3 regions of the Mesorhizobium sp. USDA 3734 genome follow, and region 1 is predicted to be linked to each of the others. Evidence: predicted binding sites of a transcription regulator. Region 1 holds the regulator's gene; each other region holds the start of a gene.

Evidence for each region. The regulator LexA, encoded in region 1, represses DNA repair genes until DNA is damaged. The targets are predictions, from matches to a motif close to TGTTCNNNNTGTGTTCNG.
Region 2: ACZ89F_RS20055 (PA0069 family radical SAM protein) is a predicted target of LexA. The motif match lies at 2,204-2,221, and genes of this name have one in related genera.
Region 3: ACZ89F_RS20165 (2'-5' RNA ligase family protein) is a predicted target of LexA. The motif match lies at 3,456-3,473, and genes of this name have one in related genera.

What each region holds. Positions count from the first base shown of each region.
Region 1 is NZ_JBWCCW010000001.1:2,878,198-2,885,961, reverse strand. Features, by position in the region: gene ACZ89F_RS13785 (alpha/beta hydrolase) at 1-121, opposite strand, end outside; gene ACZ89F_RS13780 (AMP-binding protein) at 431-2,056, shown strand; gene kynA (tryptophan 2,3-dioxygenase) at 2,053-2,889, shown strand; gene kynU (kynureninase) at 2,973-4,220, shown strand; gene lexA (transcriptional repressor LexA) at 4,667-5,404, shown strand; gene ACZ89F_RS13760 (ComEC/Rec2 family competence protein) at 5,398-7,764, opposite strand, start outside.
Region 2 is NZ_JBWCCW010000001.1:4,084,262-4,092,025, forward strand. Features, by position in the region: gene moaB (molybdenum cofactor biosynthesis protein B) at 1-494, shown strand, start outside; gene ACZ89F_RS20045 (hypothetical protein) at 501-1,475, opposite strand; gene ACZ89F_RS20050 (glycosyltransferase) at 1,621-2,145, opposite strand; gene ACZ89F_RS20055 (PA0069 family radical SAM protein) at 2,296-3,450, shown strand; gene ACZ89F_RS20060 (ribonuclease HII) at 3,605-4,300, shown strand; gene ACZ89F_RS20065 (F0F1 ATP synthase subunit B) at 4,539-5,030, opposite strand; gene ACZ89F_RS20070 (F0F1 ATP synthase subunit B) at 5,041-5,640, opposite strand; gene ACZ89F_RS20075 (F0F1 ATP synthase subunit C) at 5,704-5,928, opposite strand; gene ACZ89F_RS20080 (F0F1 ATP synthase subunit A) at 6,013-6,771, opposite strand; gene ACZ89F_RS20085 (AtpZ/AtpI family protein) at 6,831-7,238, opposite strand; gene ACZ89F_RS20090 (cell wall hydrolase) at 7,493-7,764, opposite strand, start outside.
Region 3 is NZ_JBWCCW010000001.1:4,103,008-4,110,771, reverse strand. Features, by position in the region: gene ACZ89F_RS20185 (ABC transporter permease) at 1-566, shown strand, start outside; gene ACZ89F_RS20180 (ABC transporter substrate-binding protein) at 551-1,621, shown strand; gene ACZ89F_RS20175 (cupin domain-containing protein) at 1,654-2,262, shown strand; gene ACZ89F_RS20170 (ABC transporter ATP-binding protein) at 2,252-3,337, shown strand; gene ACZ89F_RS20165 (2'-5' RNA ligase family protein) at 3,516-4,118, shown strand; gene ACZ89F_RS20160 (SnoaL-like domain-containing protein) at 4,254-4,607, shown strand; gene ACZ89F_RS20155 (ArsC family reductase) at 4,790-5,143, shown strand; gene ACZ89F_RS20150 (DUF488 domain-containing protein) at 5,332-5,694, opposite strand; gene ACZ89F_RS20145 (aminopeptidase) at 5,713-6,969, opposite strand; gene ACZ89F_RS20140 (LysR substrate-binding domain-containing protein) at 6,966-7,764, opposite strand, start outside.

The DNA of each region.
Region 1 (7,764 bases):
AAAGCGCATTGCGAAACGCTTGCGCCGGCTCCGCCCAGGCGGCCGGCCAGCGGTCGCTGCCGGCGATGTTCGCGCCGTTGGCATAGGCATCATCCCAATCGACAATGTGACGTTCCAGCATCTGCGCCCTCCCCCAAACGGCATCGCTTCTGAGCTAGCAATGGCCACCGCCACGCCATGCGTCAATGCTTCAGGGCGAAAACATTTTAGGCTTGAAACAAATTTCGACTGGTGCGATCCTACCATGACGAACAGCCGACAAAATGGGAGGTCTGCTGTGCTGCCCTACCCACCGCAGATGCTCATCCTTTCTCGGCGAGCAGGCACGATTGGTGGCACGAAGCCTCCCGCGAAAGACAGGAACTTCAAATCCACCACCTCCGGCTAGGCCCTCGCGCACTGGCCAGGCAGCAGACAGGACAGCGGCGACATGCTTGGGCCTTCAGCGCATATCGACACGTTTACGCGCGATCACCTGCCGCCGCCGGATCAATGGCCTGACCTCCTGCTCGACGGCTTCGACTATCCCGAACATCTCAACGCCGGCGTCGAATTGACCGACAGGCTGGTCGAGAAGGGCCTCGGCGACCACACCGCGCTGATCGGCAATGGCCGCCGCCGCACCTACAAGGAACTGTCCGACTGGACGAACAGGCTGGCCCATGCGCTGGTCGAGAATTACGGCGTCAGGCCGGGCAACCGGGTGCTGATCCGTTCCGCCAACAATCCCGCCATGGTCGCCTGCTGGCTGGCCGCCACCAAGGTCGGTGCCGTGGTCGTCAACACCATGCCGATGCTGCGCGCCGGCGAACTCGCCAAGATCGTCGACAAGGCGGAAATCACCGTCGCGCTCTGCGACACCCGGCTGATGGACGAGATGACCGCCTGCGCCAAGAACAGCAAATTCCTCAAACAGGTGATCGGTTTCGACGGCACCGCCAACCACGATGCCGAACTCGATCGTGCTGCTCTCGACAAGCCGGTGACGTTCAGCGCCGTCAACACCGGCCGCGACGACGTCGCCTTGCTCGGCTTCACCTCGGGCACGACAGGGGTACCGAAGGCGACGATGCATTTCCACCGCGACTTGCTGATCATCGCCGACGCCTACGCCCGCGAAATCCTCCAGGTGACGCCGGACGACATCTTTGTCGGCTCGCCGCCGCTGGCCTTCACCTTTGGCCTTGGCGGCCTCGCCATCTTCCCGCTGCGCTTTGGCGCGGCGGCGACGCTGCTGGAACAGGCGACACCGCCCAACATGATCCACATCATCGAAACCTACAAAGCGACCATCTCCTTCACCGCGCCCACCGCCTACCGCGCCATGCTGAAGGCCATGGATGAAGGGGCCGACCTGTCATCGCTGCGCGTCGCCGTTTCGGCCGGCGAAACCTTACCCGCCCCGGTTTTCGAGGAGTGGACGCAAAAGACCGGCAAGCCGATCCTCGACGGCATCGGCGCCACCGAAATGCTGCACATCTTCATCTCCAACCGCCTCAGTGACATGAAGCCTGCGTCGACCGGCAAGCCCGTGGGCGGCTACGAGGCGCGCATCGTCGACGACGAGATGCGCGAACTGCCGCGCGGTGCGACCGGCAGGCTGGCGGTGCGCGGCCCGACCGGCTGCCGCTACATGGCCGATGACAGGCAGAAGGAATACGTGCGCGACGGCTGGAACATAACCGGCGACACCTTCACGCAGGACGAAGACGGCTTCTTCCATTTCGCCGCGCGCTCCGACGACATGATCGTCAGCGCCGGCTACAACATCGCCGGCCCCGAGGTCGAGGCAGCGCTGCTGTCGCATCCGGACGTCGCCGAATGCGCGGTCATCGGCGCCGAGGATGCCGCGCGCGGCCAGATCGTCGAGGCGCATGTCGTGCTGATGCAGGGCGTGGCGCCCGACGCATTGACCACCAAGCGCCTGCAGGACCACGTCAAGGCGACGATCGCCCCTTACAAATATCCACGGTCAGTGAAATTCATCGCCGCTCTGCCCAAGACCCAGACCGGCAAGATCCAGCGCTTCCGGCTGCGCACGGAGAAAATCAATTGAGCGAGCCCTATGATCCGGCGTCCGAAGGCGCACAGATGTCGTTCAAGGAGCGCATGTCCTACAGCGACTATCTGCACCTGGAGAAAGTGCTGGAGGCGCAGACGCCGCTGTCGTCGGCGCATGACGAGATGCTGTTCATCATCCAGCACCAGACCTCCGAACTCTGGATGAAGCTCGCTCTCCACGAGATTGGTGCCGCGATCCGTTCGATCCGCGCCGACCGGTTGGAGCCGAGCTTCAAGATGCTGTCCCGCGTCGCCCGCATCTTCGAGCAGTTGAACAACGCCTGGGACGTGCTGCGGACGATGACGCCCAGCGAATATACCGAGTTCCGCGACGCGCTCGGCCAGTCCTCGGGTTTCCAGTCCTGGCAGTATCGCGCCATCGAGTTCATGGCCGGCAACCGCAACCCCGCCATGCTCGGGCCGCACAAGCACCGGCCGGACCTCAGCGGGAAGCTGGAGGCGATCCTGGCCGAGCCATCGCTCTACGACGAAGCGCTGCTGCTTCTGGCGCGCAACGGATTCGACATCGGCGCCGATGCCAGGCGCACGGACTGGCGTGAGACGCGAACGGAGAATGAGGAAGTCCTGGTCGCCTGGCAGACCATCTACCGCGATCCGCAGCGCTACTGGATGTTCTACGAACTGGCCGAGAAGCTGGTCGACTTCGAGGACTATTTCCGCCGCTGGCGCTTCAACCACGTCACCACGGTCGAGCGCATCATCGGCCTGAAACGCGGCACCGGAGGAACCTCGGGTGCTTCGTATCTGAAGAAGATGCTCGAGGTGGTGCTGTTCCCGGAGCTGTGGACGGTCCGCACCCGGCTCTGACATCATCGAAATGAAAACAGGCACACTGAGGGGAAGCGCTTGTGGCGGAAAACCCTTCGCGAATAACCGAGGACTGACCGACCATGAGTGGAATACCTGATCTCGCTGCAATCGAAGCGATGGATGCCACGGATCCGCTGCGTGCCATGCGCGATCGTTTCATTCTGCCGGAGGGGGTGATCTATCTCGACGGCAATTCACTGGGGGCAGCGTCGCATGCCGTTTTCGGCGAACTGCAGCAAGCGGCGACCCAGGAATGGGCCCAGGATCTCATCCGAGCCTGGAATACAGCCGGATGGTTCGAGATGCCGATCGAACTCGGCGACCAGCTCGGGCGACTGATAGGAGCCGCGGCAGGCCAGACCGTGGTCTGCGACACGACGTCGACCAACATCTACAAGGTGCTGCATGCGGCGCTGCAGATGCGGCCCGGCCGGCTGGCCATCGTCGCCGAGGGGGACAGTTTTCCCACCGACCTGTACATCGCCGAAGGCGTGGCCTCGACCAGGGATGGCGTCCTGCTGCGCCTCGCGGGCGTCGACGCGCCAACCATCGAAGAGCTGATCGACGAAAGCGTCGCGGTGGTGCTGGTCAACCACGTCAATTACAAATCGGGTGAACTGCGCGACATGGCGGCGCTGACGCGCAAGGCTCATGCGGCCGGAGCGCTGATCGTCTGGGATCTCTGCCACACCGCGGGTGCTCTGCCGGTCGAGCTCGACCACGCAAATGCCGATTTCGCCATCGGTTGCACCTACAAGTACCTCAACGGCGGTCCGGGCGCGCCGGCCTTTATCTATGCCGCGCAGCGCCACCACGGCGAGATCAGCCAGCCACTCAGCGGCTGGTGGGGGCATGTGCGGCCCTTTGCCTTCGAACGGGGCTATGTTGCCGGCACCGGCATCCGCCGCTTTCTGTGCGGCACGCAGCCGGTCCTGTCGATGCGGGCGCTCAAGGGTGCGCTTGCCATCTGGAACGACGTCGACATGGCGGCATTGCGAAAGAAGAGCGTCGCGCTGACCGAACTGTTCATCCAGCTCGTCGAAGCGAAGTGCGGCGCCTATGGTCTCACGCTGGAGACCACCCGCGACGCGACCAGACGCGGCAGCCAGGTATCGTTCCTTCACGACCATGGCTATCAAATCATGCGGGCGCTGATCGAGCGTGGGGTGATCGGTGACTTCCGCGCGCCATCGACCATCCGTTTCGGCTTCACGCCGCTCTATGTCGGCTACAAGGATGTGTGGCTGGCGGTTGAGGTGCTGGAAGACATTCTGCGCACGGGTGCATGGAAGGACCAGCGTTTCGCCGTCAAGGAGGCCGTTACCTGACGCAGCCCTCTCGACGATCTGTTGTCGCCGGCTCCCCCTTAGTCAGATGACCGAGGGACGAATTTCCAGCTCGCAAACGCGTTCATTGCTGGTGGCCAGCGCTGGCTGCGATAATTAACCAAGGTTGGCGTTTTGGCTTCGTTTCGTTCACGGCAAACGAGCCCCCAGGAAAACTGGCAATTCTCCCGTCGAGGGCTTATCGGCGGATCATGCCAAACCTGAGCTCGGGATGGGCCACAGGCAATTAACCATAACAATTTCAATGCGGGAAAGGGCACTTTGACGGCATGCAGCCGGCGACGAGACCCGCTGGAAAACGCCGAATAATTTCCGCCACCTTAACAAATTCATTAAACTTTAAACAGTTGCAGAACACAACTGGAACAGATAGTGTTTGTTCTGGGTTTGTTTTTCTGATTCTGGTTTCAGGTACCCTGGGGGCCGCCATGCTGACGCGCAAGCAACACGAACTGCTGATGTTCATCCATGAACGCCTCAAGGAAAGCGGCATTCCGCCATCCTTCGACGAGATGAAGGAGGCGCTCGATCTTGCCTCCAAATCCGGGATTCACCGGCTGATCACGGCTCTGGAGGAGCGCGGCTTCATTCGCCGGCTGCCCAACCGGGCACGCGCGCTGGAAGTGTTGCGGCTGCCGGATTCGATCGCTCCCGGCCTCAACGCGGCAAAAAAGTTCTCGCCGAGCATCATCCAGGGCAGTCTTGGTCAAGGCGGCCTTGGCCGTCAGGTCAAGCCGGCGCCTTCGCGGATGTCTTCGGCCGGCAATGACGACGACGTGGTCTCCGCCATTTCGATCCCGGTGATGGGCCGCATCGCGGCAGGTGTGCCGATCGATGCCATCCAGCATCAGACGCACTCGATTTCTGTGCCGCCGGACATGATCATGGGCGGCGAGCACTATGCCCTGGAGGTCAAGGGCGACTCGATGATCGATGCCGGCATCTTCGACGGCGATACCGTCATCATCCGCAATGCCGATACGGCGAGCCCTGGTGAAATCATCGTGGCGCTGGTGGATGAAGAGGAAGCAACGCTGAAGCGGTTCCGCCGCAAGGGCGCCTCGATTGCTCTCGAAGCCGCCAATCCAGCCTATGAAACCCGTATTTTTGGCCCGGACAGGGTCAAGGTGCAAGGCAAGCTCGTCGGCCTGATCCGCCGCTACTGAGGTGGCTGCGGTTTAACCACTGGCTTCTCGGGTTTCTTGAAGGGCGGCAGTCCCCTCGCCTCGCGTGAGAATTTGCGTTGCACATGCCAGGGCCGGTAGGGCCTGTCCACCGCGAAGCTGACGGTTGCCGGCGTGGTCGCCGACTGGCGATCGAAGAAGATGGCAGCGCTGCCTTTGCGAGCCAGTTGTCGCTTGGTGATGACGAGAACCAGCGGATTGTGACAGGCGTCATAGGCCGTCGCGTCATTGACAACGATCAGCTCGGCAAAGCCGCAGGCTTTCCAGGTGTCTTTTCGGTCTTCGACATAGGCAATGATCGCACCGGACGTGTGCCTGGCCAGACAGACGCCCGAGGTGCAATAGAACGGCGATCCCGGCGGCAGTTCCGGGGCATCCGCGATCTCGAATTGCCCGTCGCCCTTGTCGAACACCTCCGGCACGACGATGGTTTCGGATGTCAGTGCGCGTTTCCAGTTGTCGACCGTGAATTCGTTCGGCCGTGCGCGGCTGACGGCGAGCTCGCCGCCGCCGATCGGCAACGCAACCAGTCGGGCGTCCTCCGAGATCAGCACGTCCGGCGTGCGCGTATCCGAGAAGGTCAACAGGCCAACAAGCGCGAAGGGAAGAGCCGCAAGCCGCAGCCACGTCGTCGCCATCGTCGCGATGACCAGGGCAATCGCCACCAGCAGCACGGACTGCTGCGAAATCAATCCGACCCCATCGACAGGTGAACGCTCGGAAATCCATCCGGACATGGCGATCATCGCCGTCAGGCCCTTGCCCATCACATAGAGAAAGGGACCATCGGCGCCAAAGGGCATCGCCAGCGCACTGAGGACGGCAAAAGGCATGACAACCAGTGACACAATCGGCATGATGGCCAGATTGGCGAACAGGCTGAGCGGCGACACGCGCTGAAAATGCCAGATGGCAAACAGCGCCGTGGCGCTGCCGGCGATGATGGATGTCATGGCCAAGCCTCCCGCCGCCAGCAGGAATTTTCGCGTCAGGAAGCCAGGCAAGGATCGCTTTGGCGGCGGCGGTCTGGTTTTCCCCGCACGATGATCCGACCAGCCGGCATAGGCGCCGACAAGTGCTGCGGTCGCCGCGAAGGACATCTGGAAACTCGGGCCGACCACCTCATGCGGCGACACCACAATGACGGCGATCGCCGAGATCGCCAGATTGCGCATGGTGAGTGCTGCCCGATCGAACAGCACGGCAATCAGCATCACCGCCAGCATGATGAAGCTGCGCTCGGCGGCAACGACGACGCCAGAGATGATGAGATAGGCGGCGATCGAGAACAGTGCCGCGGCGGCTGCATATTTCTTGACCGGACGGCGCGCGGAAAAGTCCGGGAACAGGGCGAAGGCACCGCGCAGCAAACCCATGATGGTGCCGGCGACCAGCGCCATGTGCAGCCCGGAAATGGAGATGATGTGGTAGATGCCGGTACGCCGCATCGCTTCATTGATTTCATCGGGAATGCCGGCGCGTACCCCGACGATCAGCGCAGCGGCGATTTCGCCTTCGGCACCACCGACGCTGGCCCTGATATGGTCGGCAATCGCTTCACGGGCATTTTCCACGCTGGAGGAAAGGCGGGCCGACAGCGGCATGTCGCCGTCATCGGTGACGACAAGCTTTGGATTGCCGAGAAAGAACCCGCTGCCGCCGATGCCTGCGAAATAACTGTCAAAGGAGAAGTCGTAGCTGTCCGGCCGCACCGGACCGGTCGGCGGCAACAGCTTGGCATATCCAGTGATCAGGGACCCGGCGATTATGTCTGTCGGGATCTTTCTTGCCGAAAGCCGCACCCGCTCCGGCGCATAGCGCAATTTCGGCCTTGCGGTCGACGTCACGTCGATGGTCAACCGGATGCGGCCGGTCTCCATCCGGTCGAGCGAGACGACCCGGCCGGTCACCTGCGTCGAGATTTCCGAACCCAGCATCTGCGTGCCCGCGCGCCACGTCTCGACTTTTGCAGCAAGCAGCCCGAGCGCGCACAAAAGTACCGCCATGAAGCACAGATGAGTCTTCGGCCATGAACGCGAGACAAGCGCACAGAGCCCCGCAAGGGCGACGACCGCGACGGGTTTTGCTAAGTCGGGCTCTGCCGCCAACGAGAAATAGCCGATCGCTCCGATCGCCAGGCAGACCGGCACCAGCAGGAAGGTCACGCCTCGGTCGAGTTCCAGGACCGCTGCTGTGGCCACGCTATGGCGCAGGCGAGGCAGTGATACCAGGCCGATTTGCCGGCGCACGCGCACGATCCTGCCGGTTTCGGCAACTGGAACAGAGGCGGCGGCATCCGCTTGTAACGGCGATTTGCCGGGAGCCGGCGCAAGGGTCGACGG
Region 2 (7,764 bases), 1.2 Mb from region 1:
CGGACACACGCAGCCTCGCCGACGACAAATCCGGCCAGACGCTGGCCGACCGCATCACCGAGGCCGGCCACATCCTGGCCGCCCGCGATATCGTCACCGACGATCGCGAGAAAATCCGCGACACGGTTCTGGCGTGGTCACGGGACAAGGATATCGATGTCGTCATCACCACCGGCGGTACTGGCTTCACCGGCCGTGACGTGACACCGGACGCGCTGGAGCCGATCTTCGAAAAGCGCATGGACGGCTTTTCGGAAGTGTTCCACCGCATCTCCTACGATAAGATCGGCACCTCGACGATCCAGAGCCGGGCGACCGGCGGCGTCGTCAACGCCACCTTCGTCTTCGTGCTGCCGGGCTCACCCGGCGCCTGCAAGGACGCGTGGGACGGCATCCTGAAGGCGCAACTCGACTACCGGCACATGCCGTGCAACTTCGTCGAGATCATGCCGCGCCTGGACGAGCATTTGCGGCGCGGCACCAAGGCTGGATAAACAGGCTCAGCGAATGACCGGCTCGCCATGGAATCGCCGGCGCGACGGCGGCGATACGCCGAAGCCGACTTCCATCATCAGCCGCGGCGTGCGTGCCGGCACGGTGCCCATGTGGAAGCCGAAGGGGTCCTCGACGAAGCCAAGCCCGGCCTCGCCCGTCAGCGTCACAGGGCTCTGCTCGCCATAGACATCCAGAACCTCTTGCGCGGGATGGCCGACCAGCAGGGTGAGCTGATGCTTGAGGCTGCGGCGCTTGTGGCTGCCCCGGACATAGACATGCGGGCCTGTGTCGGCATCGACCGGCCGGAGATAGAAGAAGAATTTCAGCATGCGCCAGTCGTCGAGGTCGAAATGATACTTGCCGAGCGAGGCAAGGTTCTTGTCGGCATCCGAAGCGGCACCCGTCGGAAAACTCCACCAGACCCGTGTCGTGATCAGTTTTGCCTGGCCGCCGAGATAGTGCGCGGCAACATCCAGAAGCAGCGGATCGCGCTGGATGGCGAGTGCCGCCTGGCAGTCGAGGATGCGCTCGAAAAAATGCCCGCTGAGCAGCGAGCGGCCAAAGTGCTTCTCGGCCTCGGCATGTTCACCCGGCATGAATTCGAGGCGGCGGTCGAAATTACCGAAGCAAGGCGTGCGTCCGGCGAAGTCAGCAATCTCCTCATGGATATCAGGCGGCAGGACCAGGCCTGAAAACAGTCCGTCGGAGCGCAGCGCTTCGACCACGGCTTCCCGTTCGACGCCGGCAAACATCGTATCCACCGCATTGCCGACCGTCTGAGCGCGTTTTGCGCCCAGCCAATGCATGCGGCGTCCAGGCATTGTGCGCGCCAGCACGAACATCGGCAGCCAGGCAGGGTTTTCGCGCAGATCCTTGAGATAGGTCGGAATGCGCACCGCGATGCGTCGCAACAGGCTGCCGTTGCGCGCAATGGCCTCGAGACTGGCCGTGCCGGATTTGTCTGATGTTGAAAGGTTCATTGGGTCCTCGGCTACGGGAGCACCACCGATGCCGCATCGGTGCTCGCCACTCGGCATGACCCAAACCCAATTCACCGCCTGGACGGGAAGCTAACCCCGCGTCGGATTTTGTGCAATGCACAATGGACAGAGCAGGTGCAAAAAATCATTTCGGGGAGCGATGCTTCTGCTTGACCGGCGCTACCCAGATCTCGGCGTCGAGCCGCTTCGTCGCGAGGCCGCGGGCGATAGCCTCGGCGCTGCCGGCACTCTTGGCCGAGGCCGCGGCCTGACGCTTGCTGATCAGCAATCCGTCGGCCAAGGCGCGGTTTCCCGAAAAGACGCGCGCCAGGAACGGCGTGCGGCTGCCGCGCGCCCGCGAAAACCGTGCCGCCATGGTTTGCCTGGCTGTGTGGTCGACGACCGCGTCGATCCACCCCTCCACCAGCCGCGCGCCCGGCTCCAGCAGCAGCAGCCAGTCCCCCTTGGCCTGGCGGATGCCGGCAGTGACGCCACCAGTCACATACTGACAGCCGGCATGTTCGGCCACACGATGTGTCTGGTCGGTGGAGCCCGTGTCACAGACGATGACTTCACGCACGACGCCCTCGACCGCGCCGCCAATCAGCGAGGCGAGCGTACGGGTAAGGCCTTCCTCGTCATTGCGGGTTTCGATGAGAACACTGAGCATCATTAGCCGAATAGCGGAAAGCGCGGCACAGCGCCAGTTATTGCAGCGCACCATAAAAAGTTCTTGCTTTGTTCTCATCGACAAAATAGGAATAATTTCATGAACAGAGCGATTCGACACAACATGGACAGTCCCTGGGAGCGGGCGAAGATGGAACAGATCGTGCGCGCCGACATTGCAGCTTTCGGAGCAGGAAGAGCCGAGATGGCCAATGCGATGATCGAGCAGAGTGGCGTGCGCGTCCGACCGGACCGCAACCGCGGCAGGTCGGCGGGCATCAATCCGTCCGGCCGGTTCGAGCCGGTCAGCCGGCATGTGTTCGACGATGGCTGGAATTCACTGGAAGAACTGCCGCCCTTCAAGACCGAAGTGCAGGTCGAGAAGCCGCGCACCATCATCACCCGCAACGAATCGCCCGACATCTCCTTCGACCGTTCGATCAACCCCTATCGCGGCTGCGAACATGGCTGCGTCTATTGCTTTGCCCGGCCGACGCACTCGTTCATGGGCCTGTCGCCGGGTCTCGATTTCGAATCGAAGCTGTTCGCCAAGCCGGACGCGGCGCGATTGCTCGACAAGGAGTTGTCGAAGGACGGATACCAGCCGCGCACCATCGCCATCGGCACCAACACCGACCCCTACCAGCCGATCGAGAAGCAATACCGGATCATGCGGGAGATCCTCGAAGTGCTGGAAGCGCGCGGCCATCCGGTCGGCATCGTGACAAAATCCGCTCTGGTGACGCGCGACATCGATATCCTGTCGCGGATGGCGGAGCGCGGGCTCGCCAAGGTGGCGCTGTCGGTGACGACGCTCGATCGCATGCTGGCACGCACCATGGAGCCCCGCGCGTCGACGCCGACCAAGCGGCTGGAGGCGATCCGGCAGCTTTCGGATGCCGGCATTCCGGCTTCGGTCATGGTGGCGCCGATCATCCCCGGCCTGACCGACCAGGAGATGGAACGCATCCTCGATTCGGCACGTGCCGCCGGCGCCCGTGAGGCAGGCTATGTCGTGCTGCGCCTGCCGCTGGAAGTCAGCCCGATCTTCAAGGACTGGCTGCTGCGTCATTATCCTGATCGCTACCGCCATGTGATGTCGCTGATCCGCTCGATGCGCGACGGCAAGGACTACGATTCGGAATGGGGCAAGCGCATGAAGGGCGCCGGTCCCTATGCCTGGCAGATCGGCCGGCGCTTCGAGATCACCGCCAAGCGGCTCGGCCTCAATGCCGAACGGCGCACGCTGCGGACCGACCAGTTCGTTGCCGCCGCCAAGGATCAGTTGCAGCTGACGCTGCTTTGAGACTGCAAATCACCGCGGCGGTTTGATCTGTCGCAGAGCCCAAGAATCCCGTCCGGCCTGCCCCGGCCTGCAGACGGTGCCCTCCCGGTCCGGCGCCCCACCCGACCCGGAGGGACTTGCGGAGAATCGGAGCCGATGCGAACCTCGCCGCAACATGGCTCGCGCGCGTTCCGATTCTCCGCTTCTCTTTGAGATCATCGAGAAACCCGACTTCTCCTTCGAGACGAAGGCGATGGCGGACGGCCTGTGGCCAGTCGCCGGGATGGACGAGGCCGGCCGCGGCCCCTTGGCCGGCCCGGTGGTCGCCGCGGCGGTGGTGCTCGACCCCGCCAACATTCCGGACGGGCTCGACGATTCCAAGCGGCTCAGCCATTTGCAAAGGGAAGCGCTGTTCCTGCGCATTCTCGGCTCCGCGCAGGCGGTTTCCATGGCCTCCATCAGCGCCGAGGGTATCGACGGCAGCAACATCCTCAAGGCCAGCCTGGAGGCGATGCGCCGTGCCCTGGTTGGGCTGTCGGTTCAACCGAAGCTTGCCCTCGCTGATGGACGCGACGTGCCGCCGGGGCTGCCTTGTGAAGGGCGCGCGCTGATCAAGGGCGACCAGCGTTCGCAGTCGATCGCCGCCGCCTCGATCGTCGCCAAGGTGATGCGCGACCGCATGATGTGCGGCTGCGGCAACCATCACAACCGCTACGGCTTCGAAGTCCATATGGGCTACGCCACGGTCCGCCATCGCACGGCGATCGAAGCGCACGGCCCGGTCGCGCGGCTGCACCGCGTGTCGTTTGCGCCGTTCAGATTGGGCGGCGTTGAGGTGGCGGAAGAAGAGAGCCTCGTCGGATTGGATTGAGCTGAGCGGCTGCGACAGCAGTCTCCCCCCTCGAGGGGGAGATGGCCGGCAGGCCAGAGAGGGTCGCCGCGCGTGAAGCGCCGACCTTTTCTTCGCTACAAGATGGCGTCGCGCCCAGTCGAGCCGACCCCCTCTGTCGCCTTCGGCGACATCTCCCCCTCGAGGGGGGAGATTATCCGCGCAGCAAAAAGCCGCCAGGTTTCCCGGGCGGCTTCGTTTCTTCTTCAGTGCAGGAGGCTCAGTTCAGCTTCGACTTCACATCCGCGAGCGAAGCCTTGAACAGGTCGGCGCCGGCCTTGGCGTCGATCTTGCCGGCGAGCAGCGTGCGTGCTGCTTCGACGGCGATATCGACGGCGCTGGCACGGACTTCGCTGATGGCATCACGCTCGGCCTGGCCGATCTTCTGTTCGGCAAGCGCGGTGCGCCGGACGACGTAGTCCTCGGTTTTCTTGTGCGCGTCCGCCGCAAGCATGTCGGCTTCGCGCTTGGCGGCAGCGACGATGTCGGCGGCCTCCTGCTCGGCTTCCTTGCGCTTGCGCTGGTACTGGCCGAGCAGTTGCTGGGCCTCCTCACGCAGCCGGCGCGCTTCATCCAGCTCATTGCTGATCCTGGCGGCACGGGCGTCGAGCGCCTTGGCGATCATGCCAGGCACCTTGATATAGACGGCAACGCCCAGGAAAATGATGAGGGCTATCGTGGCCCAGAGCGTCGCGAGAGATGTGTAATCCATGATGCGCTCCTCACCGGGCCACGGATTTGACCGCGGCCGCGATCTCGGCCTTGCTGGCCTTGCCACCGACCAGGGCCTCGACGATCGCCGAAGCGGTGTCCTCGGCGATGCTGCCGACTTCCTTCATGGCATTGGCCTTGATGGAAGAAATGCGGGCTTCGGCCTCGCCAAGCTTCGCATCGAGCGCGGCCTCGACCTTCTTGCGCGCGGTCTCGGCTTCCACCTTGGCCGCATCGTTGGCCTGCTGGCCGATCGCGTTGGCCTTGGTCTTGGCTTCCGCCAGTTCCTGCTCGTAGGCAGCAACGGCGGCATCGGCCTCGCCTTTCAACTTGGCTGCCTGGTCGAGATCCTTGCTGATGCGATCGTTGCGGACATCGATGATGCCCCCGACGCGCGGCATCACAACCCGCTTCAGGAAGAGGTAGAACAGCCCGAAGGTGATCGCCAGCCACAGAAGCTGCGACGGGAACGTCGCCGGATCGAATGGCGGAAACGTGCCATGCGCTTCAGCAGGCACGCTGGTGCCGGAATGCGTGTCGCCTTCCGTCGCAGCATGGCTGGTATCGGCTGATGGCGCGGACTCTTGCGCAAAGGCAGATGTCACGAACATGGACTATCCCCGAAATTCAGGCCCGCCGCTTGCGCGGCCGGCCTGTCCAATCTTCCCGAGTGCTCAGCCGAACAGGGCCAGAAGCGCGATGAGAAGCGAGAAGATGCCCAGAGCTTCGGTCACGGCGAAGCCGAAAATCAGGCGGCCGAACTGGCCATCAGCAGCCGACGGGTTGCGCAGAGCGCCCGCCAGGTAGCTGCCGAAGATGTTGCCGAGGCCAATGCCTGCGCCACCCATGCCCAGGCAAGCGATGCCGGCGCCGATGTACTTTGCTGCTTCTGCGTCCATTTGTTCAACTCCTTTGGATCTAAAATTCCGTTGCGATTCCATCCGGCGCCAATGTTGGAAAACTCTTGGGCCGGAAACTCTTGATCAGTGCCCGGGGTGCAGGGCGTCGTTGAGATACATGCAGGTCAACACGGCAAAGACGTAGGCCTGCAGGAAGGCGACCAGCAGTTCCAGTGCCGTCAGCGCCACCGCCATTGCCAGCGGCAGGATCGAGCCGGCGACGCCGACCGCGCCGAGCGCGCTCAGGCTGACGACGAAGCCGGAGAACACCTTCAGCGTGATGTGGCCGGCGAGCATGTTGGCGAACAGACGAACCGAGAGGCTGACCGGGCGCGACACGAAGGAGATCACCTCGATCAGCACCACCAGCGGCAGCAGGAAGACCGGCACGCCATGCGGGACGAACAGCTTCAGGAAACCGAAACCATGCTTCATGAAGCCGTAGATGACCACGGTTGCGATGACCAGCACGGCAAGGCCGAAGGTGACGATGATGTGGCTGGTGACGGTGAAGAAATACGGGAACAGGCCGAGCAGGTTGGCGACGAGCACGAACATGAACAGCGAGAATACAAGCGGGAAAAACTTCATGCCTTGCGTGCCGGCGGCGTCGCGCAACATGTTGCCGACGAACTCGTAGGCCATCTCGGAGACCGACTGAAGCCGGCCAGGAACCAGGCTGCGGCTCGAGGTCGTGAGAAACAGAAACGCCGCCGCGACAACCACGGTTGCGACCATGAACAACGCCGAATTGGTGAAGGACAGGTCATAGCCGCCGATGTCGATCGGAATCAGCTTGTTGATATGGAACTGGTGGATCGGATCGACCTTGTCAGCTGCCACGTTCAAACCCCGTCAATGCCGCGTACGGCCTCGTTACCATTACCGCACATGGTGCGCGGTCATTTCTTGTCGTCTTGGTCACGGCGCGATTTATCGCCCTGTCCGAATTCTGCCACAACGCCGGCGGAACGCATCACATTGAGCACTCCGGCGCCAAAGCCAAGCAGCAAAAACACGATCAGACCCCATGGCGATGTCCCCGCCAGACGGTCGATGATCCAGCCGATGCCGGCACCCACTACGACCCCGGCGATAAACTCGCTGGAGAGTTTGAGCGCCTGGCCATATCCGGCCACACTGCCCGCTTTCGCGTCGTCTTTCCCCTCGAGCCGGTCCGGCCGCCTTGTCGCAAGCGAAGCTTCAAGGTCACGCCGGCGGCGCTCAAGATCGTCATCGCGGATGTCGGGCTCATGCTGCTTGCCGCGGCCGGTTTCTCCGGTTCCGTCTGGCCCATTCTTGTCGGCCATCGCAACCCCCCTGCCCGGTCAGACCGTCACCGTCCGTCCGCTTCTAAAGTCGCCGGCAACATAGTTAGAGGGTTTGCGCCCGTCAAGCCACGGGCGGAAGTTCATTGCCATGTATTTTAGGCAACAAAATCAAATAGTTATAAAGGTGCGACATCGTGCCCGCCGCGATGATGGCGATGCATGGCGCGAATCCCCCGGGCAATGGCTCTTCGATCGACTGCGCGCCGCGCCAAAGATCAGCAGTTGTTACGCGCTCAGCTCCAGCCGCCGCCATAGGTACGATAGAAGATATGCAGGCCGATCTTGGTCATCTTCTGCATCGTGCGCGCCCAGACGGGATGGACATATTGGGCGTAGTAGTGGGTCGACGATCCGACCTCCGGGATGAAGATCTTGCCGGCGGTGACGGCCATGGCGATATCCTGGGCGGTCTTGTAGGCGACAGGACTATCGACGCGCTTCTTCCTGCCGTCGCAGGCGAAGGAGAACTGGCAACGGTTGAACCAGCTGTCATTCTGGTAGACGA
Region 3 (7,764 bases), 1.2 Mb from region 1:
CCGCCACCATCAGCGCCATAGCCCGACTGCCGATCCTGATCCCAGGCGTGATCGTCGGCATATCGTTGCTCATCCTCATCAACCTCATCGGTCTCGGTCCATCGCGCATCGCCATCGTTCTCGGCCACATATTGGTGGCGCTGCCGACGACCGTGGTGATCATGCGCAGCCGCTTCGCCGCCATTCCGAAAACCATTCGCGAGGCGGCTCTCGATCTCGGTGCCTCCGACTGGACGACCTTCCGGCGGGTCATGCTGCCGCTCAGCCTGCCTGCCATCGTTTCGGCCTTCATGCTGGCCTTCCTGATCTCCTTCGACGAATTCATCGTCGTCTTCTTCCTGGCCGGCACCGAGCCGACACTGCCGCTCTACATCTGGAGCCAGCTCAGGTTCCCGAGATCGCTGCCGACGGTCATGGCGCTGGGCACGACGATCCTGGCGGTGTCCTTCGTCATCGCGGCAGCTGCCGAAATCCTGCGCCATCGCGGCCTGTCCGCGCCGGCGCCCGCCGATCCATCACAACCAAAACAAACCAAGAGAGGAGAACTGCAATGGCATTCGACCTGAAATCGATCTCTGCAAAGACTGTTTGCGTTGGATTGACGGCGTTCGCGCTAGCGCTGTCGTCGACCGTCGCTTTCGCCGGCGACAAGCTGCAATATTTCACCTGGTCGGGCTATGAACTGCCCGATTTCAACAAGAGCTTCCTCGCCGCGCACCCCGATGGCGTCGAGGCCTCGATCTTCGGCGACGACGATGACGCCTTCACCAAGGTCAAGGCCGGCTTCCGCCCCGACATTGCGCATCCCTGCTATGACAAGGTGGCGCGCTGGAACAAGGAAGGCCTGCTGCAGCCGATCGACACCAAGCGCATCAAGAACTGGGATTCGATCTTCCCGGTGTTCAAGAACCTGCCCGACCTGCAGGCAGGCGACGGCAAGGTCTGGATGGTGCCGTGGGACTGGGGCAACACCTCGATCCTCTACCGCACCGATCTGGTGAAGAACCCGGAAGCGAGCTGGAACCTTCTGTGGGACAAGCAGTATGCCGGCCGCATGGCGACCATCGACGCCGTGCATGACACGCCGATCGTTGCCGCACTTCTGGCCGGCGTCAATCCGTTCGACATGACCCCTGCCGAGATAGACAAGGTGGCCGAGAAGCTGCGCGAGCAGCGCCCGCTGCTCTCCAACTACACCACCGACATGACCTCGGTCGAACAGGCGCTGGCCAGCGGCCAATTGGTCGCCGCCATGACCTGGAACGCGTCGGCTACCTCGCTGAAGAAGCAGGGCGTGCCGGTCGAGTTCATGAAGCCGAAGGAAGGCATGCTGACCTGGGCCTGCGGCTTCGTCATGCTCAAGGACGCCAAGAATGTCGATCTCGCCTATGACTTCATCAACAGCCGGCTGGACGCCGACTCCGGCAAATACCTGATCGAGGCCTATGGTTATGGCAGCTCGCTGAGTTCCGCCTTTGCCACGGTTCCGAAGGAGGAGCTGGAGAAATTGCAACTGCCGTCCGATCCGGAGGTGATGCTGAAGACCACCATCTTCACCGGACCGATGAAACAGAATGACGACCTCGCCAAGATGTTTGAGAAGGTCAAGGCAGGCGGGTGAACCCTGGAGCACCGCGCGGCGAGGACGAATTGATGGACATGCTGGACGAAGCGGCTGAAAAGCCAAAGGACGACGCCGACATTCGCGTCGGCCGGCGCGTGCGGGCGCTCCGGCTGGAGCGTAAGCTGTCGCTGGCCGATCTTGCGGCAAAAGCCGGCGTCTCGATCGGGGCGCTCAGCCAGATCGAGCGCGGCATGTCCTCGTTGCGCGTCAAGGTGATCTGGCCGCTCGCCGCCGCCCTCGACATCGAGCCGTCGGCGCTGATCGCCGATGGCAACGATGCCGTCAACGATCTCTATTGCGTGCGTGCCGACAAGCGGCGGCAAATCCCGGTCAAGTCGGAAGGCATCGCCAAGGCGCTGCTGTCGCCGCCGGGCGCGACGCTGACCGGCATGCTGGTAACGGTGGAAGCCGCTGGTGGCACCGCCGAGGCCTATGCACACGCCGGCCATGAGTTCGGCTTCGTGCTGGCCGGCGAGGTCGAACTGGTGGTGGATTCGACAAAATATGTGCTGAAGACCGGCGACAGTTTCGCCTTCAAGAGCACGCTTTTGCATGCCTTCCGCAATCCGGGCGCCGAGCGTTGCCAGATCCTCTGGGTCAACACCACGAAGCCATCCGAGGTTCGCGATGGCGCCTGATCCACTCGTCCGGCTGCAGTCGGTCTCAAAGATATTTCCCGGCGGCATCGTCGGGCTCGACGCTGTCGAGCTCGACATTATCAGCGGCGAGTTCATTACGCTGCTCGGACCCTCGGGTTGCGGCAAGACCACCAGCCTGCGGGTCATTGCCGGCTTCGAAAGCCCGTCGAGCGGCAAGGTGTTGCTCGACGGCCGCGACATCACCGCACTTCGGCCCTTCGACCGGCCGGTCAACACCGTATTCCAGGACTACGCGCTGTTTCCGCACATGAACGTCGCCGAAAATGTCGGCTTCGGCCTCTCGCTGCGCAAGCTTTCTAGAGCCGAGCAGGCAAAGCGCACCGGCGAAGCCCTCGATATGGTCGGTCTTGCCGACAAGCTTCGCGCCCGCGTCTCCGAACTGTCTGGCGGCCAGCGCCAGCGCGTCGCACTGGCGCGTGCCATCGTCTGCGAGCCGCGCGTGCTGCTGCTCGACGAACCGCTGTCGGCGCTCGATGCGCATCTGCGCGAACAGATGCAGGTCGAGCTGAAACGGCTGCAGTCGCGGCTCGGCACCACCTTCGTCATGGTCACCCACGACCAGACCGAAGCGCTGTCGATCTCCGACCGCATCGTCGTCATGAACAAAGGCCGCATCGAACAGATCGCACCGCCAGCCACCCTTTACGACCAGCCTGCCACGAAGTTTGTGGCGAGCTTCATCGGCACCATGAATCTCCTGCAATCACGCTTTATCGGCCGCGATGGCGATCGCCTGCGCTTCGCCGCCGGCACCCTGCCGCTGGAGGCCATTTCTGAAACCGGCCAGTCACCCGGGCAAGGCGAGGTGCGGACCATTGGCGTGCGCCCGGAGGATTTGCTGGCGATGACCGAGGCCGCGCCCGGCACGGCGCCGGCGCGCGTCAACAGCATCGTCTTTCACGGCCGCACGCTGCGCCTGCATGCCGAACTGGGGGAGGGTGCACCTGTTGTCATCGATGCTCCGCGCCAGGCCGAAGGTTTTCAATTCAGCGCCGGCGACGTGGCGCATATCAGCCTGCGCCGTGGCGCCAATTGCCCCATCCTGCCAAGCTAGTCCCACCGATATCCAAAAACCGGAGCCGATTGGGCGATCCACGACCTCCTTGGGTTCAAAGGGCATCATCGGCTATGGGGCGTAGACTTCGGGTCAATACACGCTTGACTCAAACGTATGTTCCTGTTTTGTTCTAGTTGTGGACCAAAACGGGAGCGTTCCTTGTCGGCGTATGCGTATGTATCTGCAAGGCGAATTCGATTTCGGAATTCCAGAGCCGCCATGGCGGCCTAAACGGCCGGATCGCGTATTCTACGGCTTGTTCTTGCAGCCGAAGGACTATTCTCGGTTTGCCGATTGTCAAAACGGGTTATGCAGCCAATGCGGGATAACCGGCTCCCGTCTGCTGTACCATCGGTTTCATGTCAGCCTGCAGCACGTCGGTGATTACAAGAGGTTGCGAACGAAAACCGTCTTTGCAGCCGCCCGATCGGGGCGGCGCATCGCGATGCCTGAGTTCGAGGTCACCTTTCGTCATTTCAGGAGCTTTCCCGGCCGCCCGGCGACAAGGGGTAGCCCGGCCAAGCATCCGTTCGTGCTTCTCGCCGACGACGGACCGGTTTGTGAGTTGAGCAGGAAGCTCGGCGTCGAAATGCTGCGCGAAGGCCTCACATCAGACGGTTTCGTTCCACATTTGACACTTGCCTATGACCAGAAACTTATCCCGCAACAGCCTATCGATCCAATCAGCTTTGTTGCACGGGAGTTCGCTCTTGTGCACAGCTTGCGCGGACTGAAGAAGTACGTTTTCCCGGAATGTTGGCCGCTGAGCGTGATGTGATGTGCTCACATCGTCGTCATATAATCCGTGCGATATCTATCATCCTGACATGGCTTGTCAGCTACGGCGCGGATTGACGATGGCAAGCCGCAGGCGGTTCCCTATTTGCAGTGCGTCTGAACAGGAGGAACACAAATGACCATCGCGGAAATTGCCAAGGATTTCACCGAACTGCTCCAGCAGGGTGATCATGCCGGTGCGGCCGAGAAGTACAATGCCGATGATATCGTCAGCCTCGAAGCCATGGAGGGGCCGATGGCGATCGCCCGTGGCAAGGAGGCTCTGAGGCAGAAGGGCCAGTGGTGGCAGGAGAACAACGAAGTGCATGGCGGGTCGGTCGAGGGACCCTATGTCAACGGCGACCAGTTCGCGGTGCGCTTCAAGTTCGACATAACGCCAAAGGCTACCGGCGAGCGTGTCACCATGGATGAAGTTGGCCTGTACACGGTCAAGAATGGCAAGATCACCGAAGAGCGCTTCTACTATTGAGGCCGAACCCCCGGGCTTGCGGGATCTTGCTCTCGCCGCTGTAGGGTCGAAAACAGACATGACGGCCAGGACAATGTCCTGGCCGTCATGTGAGATGGAGATACGGCGACGGCTCTGGCAAAGCGGGAAGGGTGGTTTTAGTCTGTGAGACGGATTCGGCTGTCACCCAAGGGAAGCACATTTTGACGATCACCATGTACGGCATCACCACCTGCGACACGGTCAGGAAGGCGCGCGTCTGGCTGGAGGGCCATGACGTGGCCTACCGGTTTCACGATTTCAGGGCGGAGGGGCTGGACGCCAAGCGGCTCGATGGCTGGGCGGGCAAGGTTGGCTGGGAAAAGCTGCTCAACAAGGCGAGTACGACGTTCCGCGAACTGGCGGACAAGGACAAGCAGGGCCTCGACGAAAAGAAGGCCAAGGCGCTGATGCTGGCCAAGCCGACGATGATCAAGCGGCCCGTGCTGGAACTGGGCGACAGCGTCCTCGTCGGCTTCAAGCCGGATGTTTATGAGCAGGCAGTGGGTGGGAGGTAGAGCGCCCCTCACTTCGTCATCCTATGGCGGAGCAAGGAGCGAAGCGACGCGGCGCAGACCATAGGATCCATGCCGTGACCTATGAGCGTTGCAACGGTGCAGGTTCTGCTCCGTGGCGTCCCACGGCCGAGGTCACGGCATGGATCCTCGGGTCAAGCCGAGGATGACGATGCTGTTGCTAGCGATGGCTAATTGTGAGCGCCTGCGCTGAGATACCCCGCCAGCGCCACCGCATTGTTATGCGCTTCGTCATGCGCGCCATAAAGCAGCGTCACCTTGCCGTGGCGGAGCAGGCCACGCAATTCACTCACCGCCCCGCTATTCCCATCCAGCTCAGAACGATACCGCTTCTGAAACTCCGCCCAGCGCTCGGTCTCATGTCCGAACCATTTGCGCAACTCGTCGCTCGGCGCGATGTCCTTCAGCCACAGTGCCAGCGCGGCGTGTTCCTTGCTGACACCGCGCGGCCAGATGCGGTCGACCAGAACCCGCTGCCCGTCATCGGGGGCAGGTGGTTCGTAGATACGCTTGACCGCCAGGTCGAAGGTCATCGGCCCCTCCGCAAGTGGTCAGGCCCACTCGCCCTTGCGCATCACTGGCACCTTGCGGCCGTCCTTGTGAACGCCGTCAATGTCGATCTTGTCCGAACCGATCATCCAGTCGATGTGGATGAAGCTCTTGTTGCCGCCGCGCGCCGCGATCTCGTCCTGGCTGAGCGAGGCTCCGTCGACGAAGCACTTCGAATAGCACTGGCCGAGCGCGATGTGGCAGGCGGCATTCTCGTCGAACAGCGTGTTGAAGAACAACAGGCCGCTCGCCGAGATCGGCGAGGAATGCGGCACCAGCGCCACCTCGCCGAGGCGGCGCGAACCCTCGTCGGTGTCGAGCACCTTCTTCAGCACGTCCTCGCCCTTCGAAGCCTTGGCCTCGACGATTCTGCCCTCTTCGAAACGAACCGAGATCTCGTCGATCAGCGTGCCCTGGTAGGAGAGCGGCTTGGTCGAGGAGACATGGCCTTCGACGCGCCTTGCATGCGGCGTGGTGAAGACCTCTTCGGTCGGGATGTTGGGATTGCAGGTGATGCCGTTCTTGGCGGTTGAGGCGCCGCCCATCCATTCATGGCCGTCAGCCAGCCCAACCGTCAGGTCGGTGCCTGGTCCGGTGAAGTGCAGCGCATGGAAATTATGGCCGTTGAGCCATTCGGTGCGGCTGCGCAGCGCTGCGTTGTGCGCTTTCCAGTTGCCGATCGGATCCTCAACATCCACGCGCGAGGCAGCGAAGATGGCGTCGGCGAGCTTCACCACCGCAACATCGTCGGCATCGCCGGGAAAGACCTGTTTGGCCCAGGCGAGGTCCGGATAGGCGACGATGTTCCAGTTGATGTCGAAGCCGGTGATCTTTTCCAACGCCGGCTGGTAAGCCATCGAGTTCGCTTTGTTGGCACGCGCCACCTTCGCCGGATCCTGTGCCGACAACAGCGACGGATCCTCGCCGCGCACGGCCAGCCTTGCCGCATTGTTGGAAAAGGCTTTCGCCATGCCTTCATAAAGCCAGCCGGCGGCGCGGTCGAAGCTCGCATCGGCACCGAAGCGGTAGCGTGCCAGCGTCATCTCGTCATCGTTGAAGATCGGCGTCACCAGCCCGGCGCCGGCCTTGTAGGCGTGTTCGACAATCCGTCGGGTCAGCGGCAGTGCCGCGATGGAGGACGTCAGCACCAGATCCTGGCCCGGCTGCAATTGCAGCCCGACCTTGATGGCGACTTCCGCCAGCCTGTCGAGCTTCACCGGGTCGATCGATGCGGAAACGCCGCGCGAATGTGTGGTCATGATCCTGCCTGCCGTAGTTTGATGTCCGACTCACCATAGAGCGGCGCCACGGTGCTTTCCACCTCGATCGCGCCAGCGGCTCCTGTGTTCGCGGCCCCGAACTGCGCCATGGTCGCCTCGATCTCTTCCCTGATCCAGGCCTTGAAATCCCGGACCTTGCGGCTTTCGGCCTTGGCAGCGGAGGTCACCAGCCAGTAGCCGAGGCCGCTCTGCGCGCGGATTCCGAAAGGCGCCACCAGCCGCCCGTCGGCCAGCGCATCCGCGGCGAGCAATTGCCAGCCCAGCATCACGCCATGGCCGGCAATCGCCGATTCCAGGCAAAGCATCGGGTCGGTGAAACGCGCCCCCTTCAGGAAGGTGACCGGTGGAACACCAGCCGCCTCGAACCAGCTTTCCCAGTTGATCATCGCCCGCTCGTCGGTGATCGCGCAGGTCTGGGCAAGGTCCTCGATCGATTTCAGTTTCCTGGCTATCACCGGTGCGCAAACGGGGAAGACTTCCTGCGCCAAAAGCAGTTCCGCCCGCCCGCCAGGCCATTTGCCGTCGCCAAGCCGGATGGCGATGTCGATGTCGGAGTGATCGAGATCGGCCAGCCGCACCGACGCGTCGATGCGCAGCAGCACGTTGGGATGCCGGGCGAAGTGACGCGACAGTCGCGGCAGCAGCCATTTCGAGGCAAAGGCCGGCGCCACCGAAACCACCAATGTGCACTGCGTCGCCTCGTCGGCCAACGCCACGGCCTGGGCAAGCTCGCGAAATCCAGCACCAAGGCGGGCCGCGAAGACGGCGCCGAAC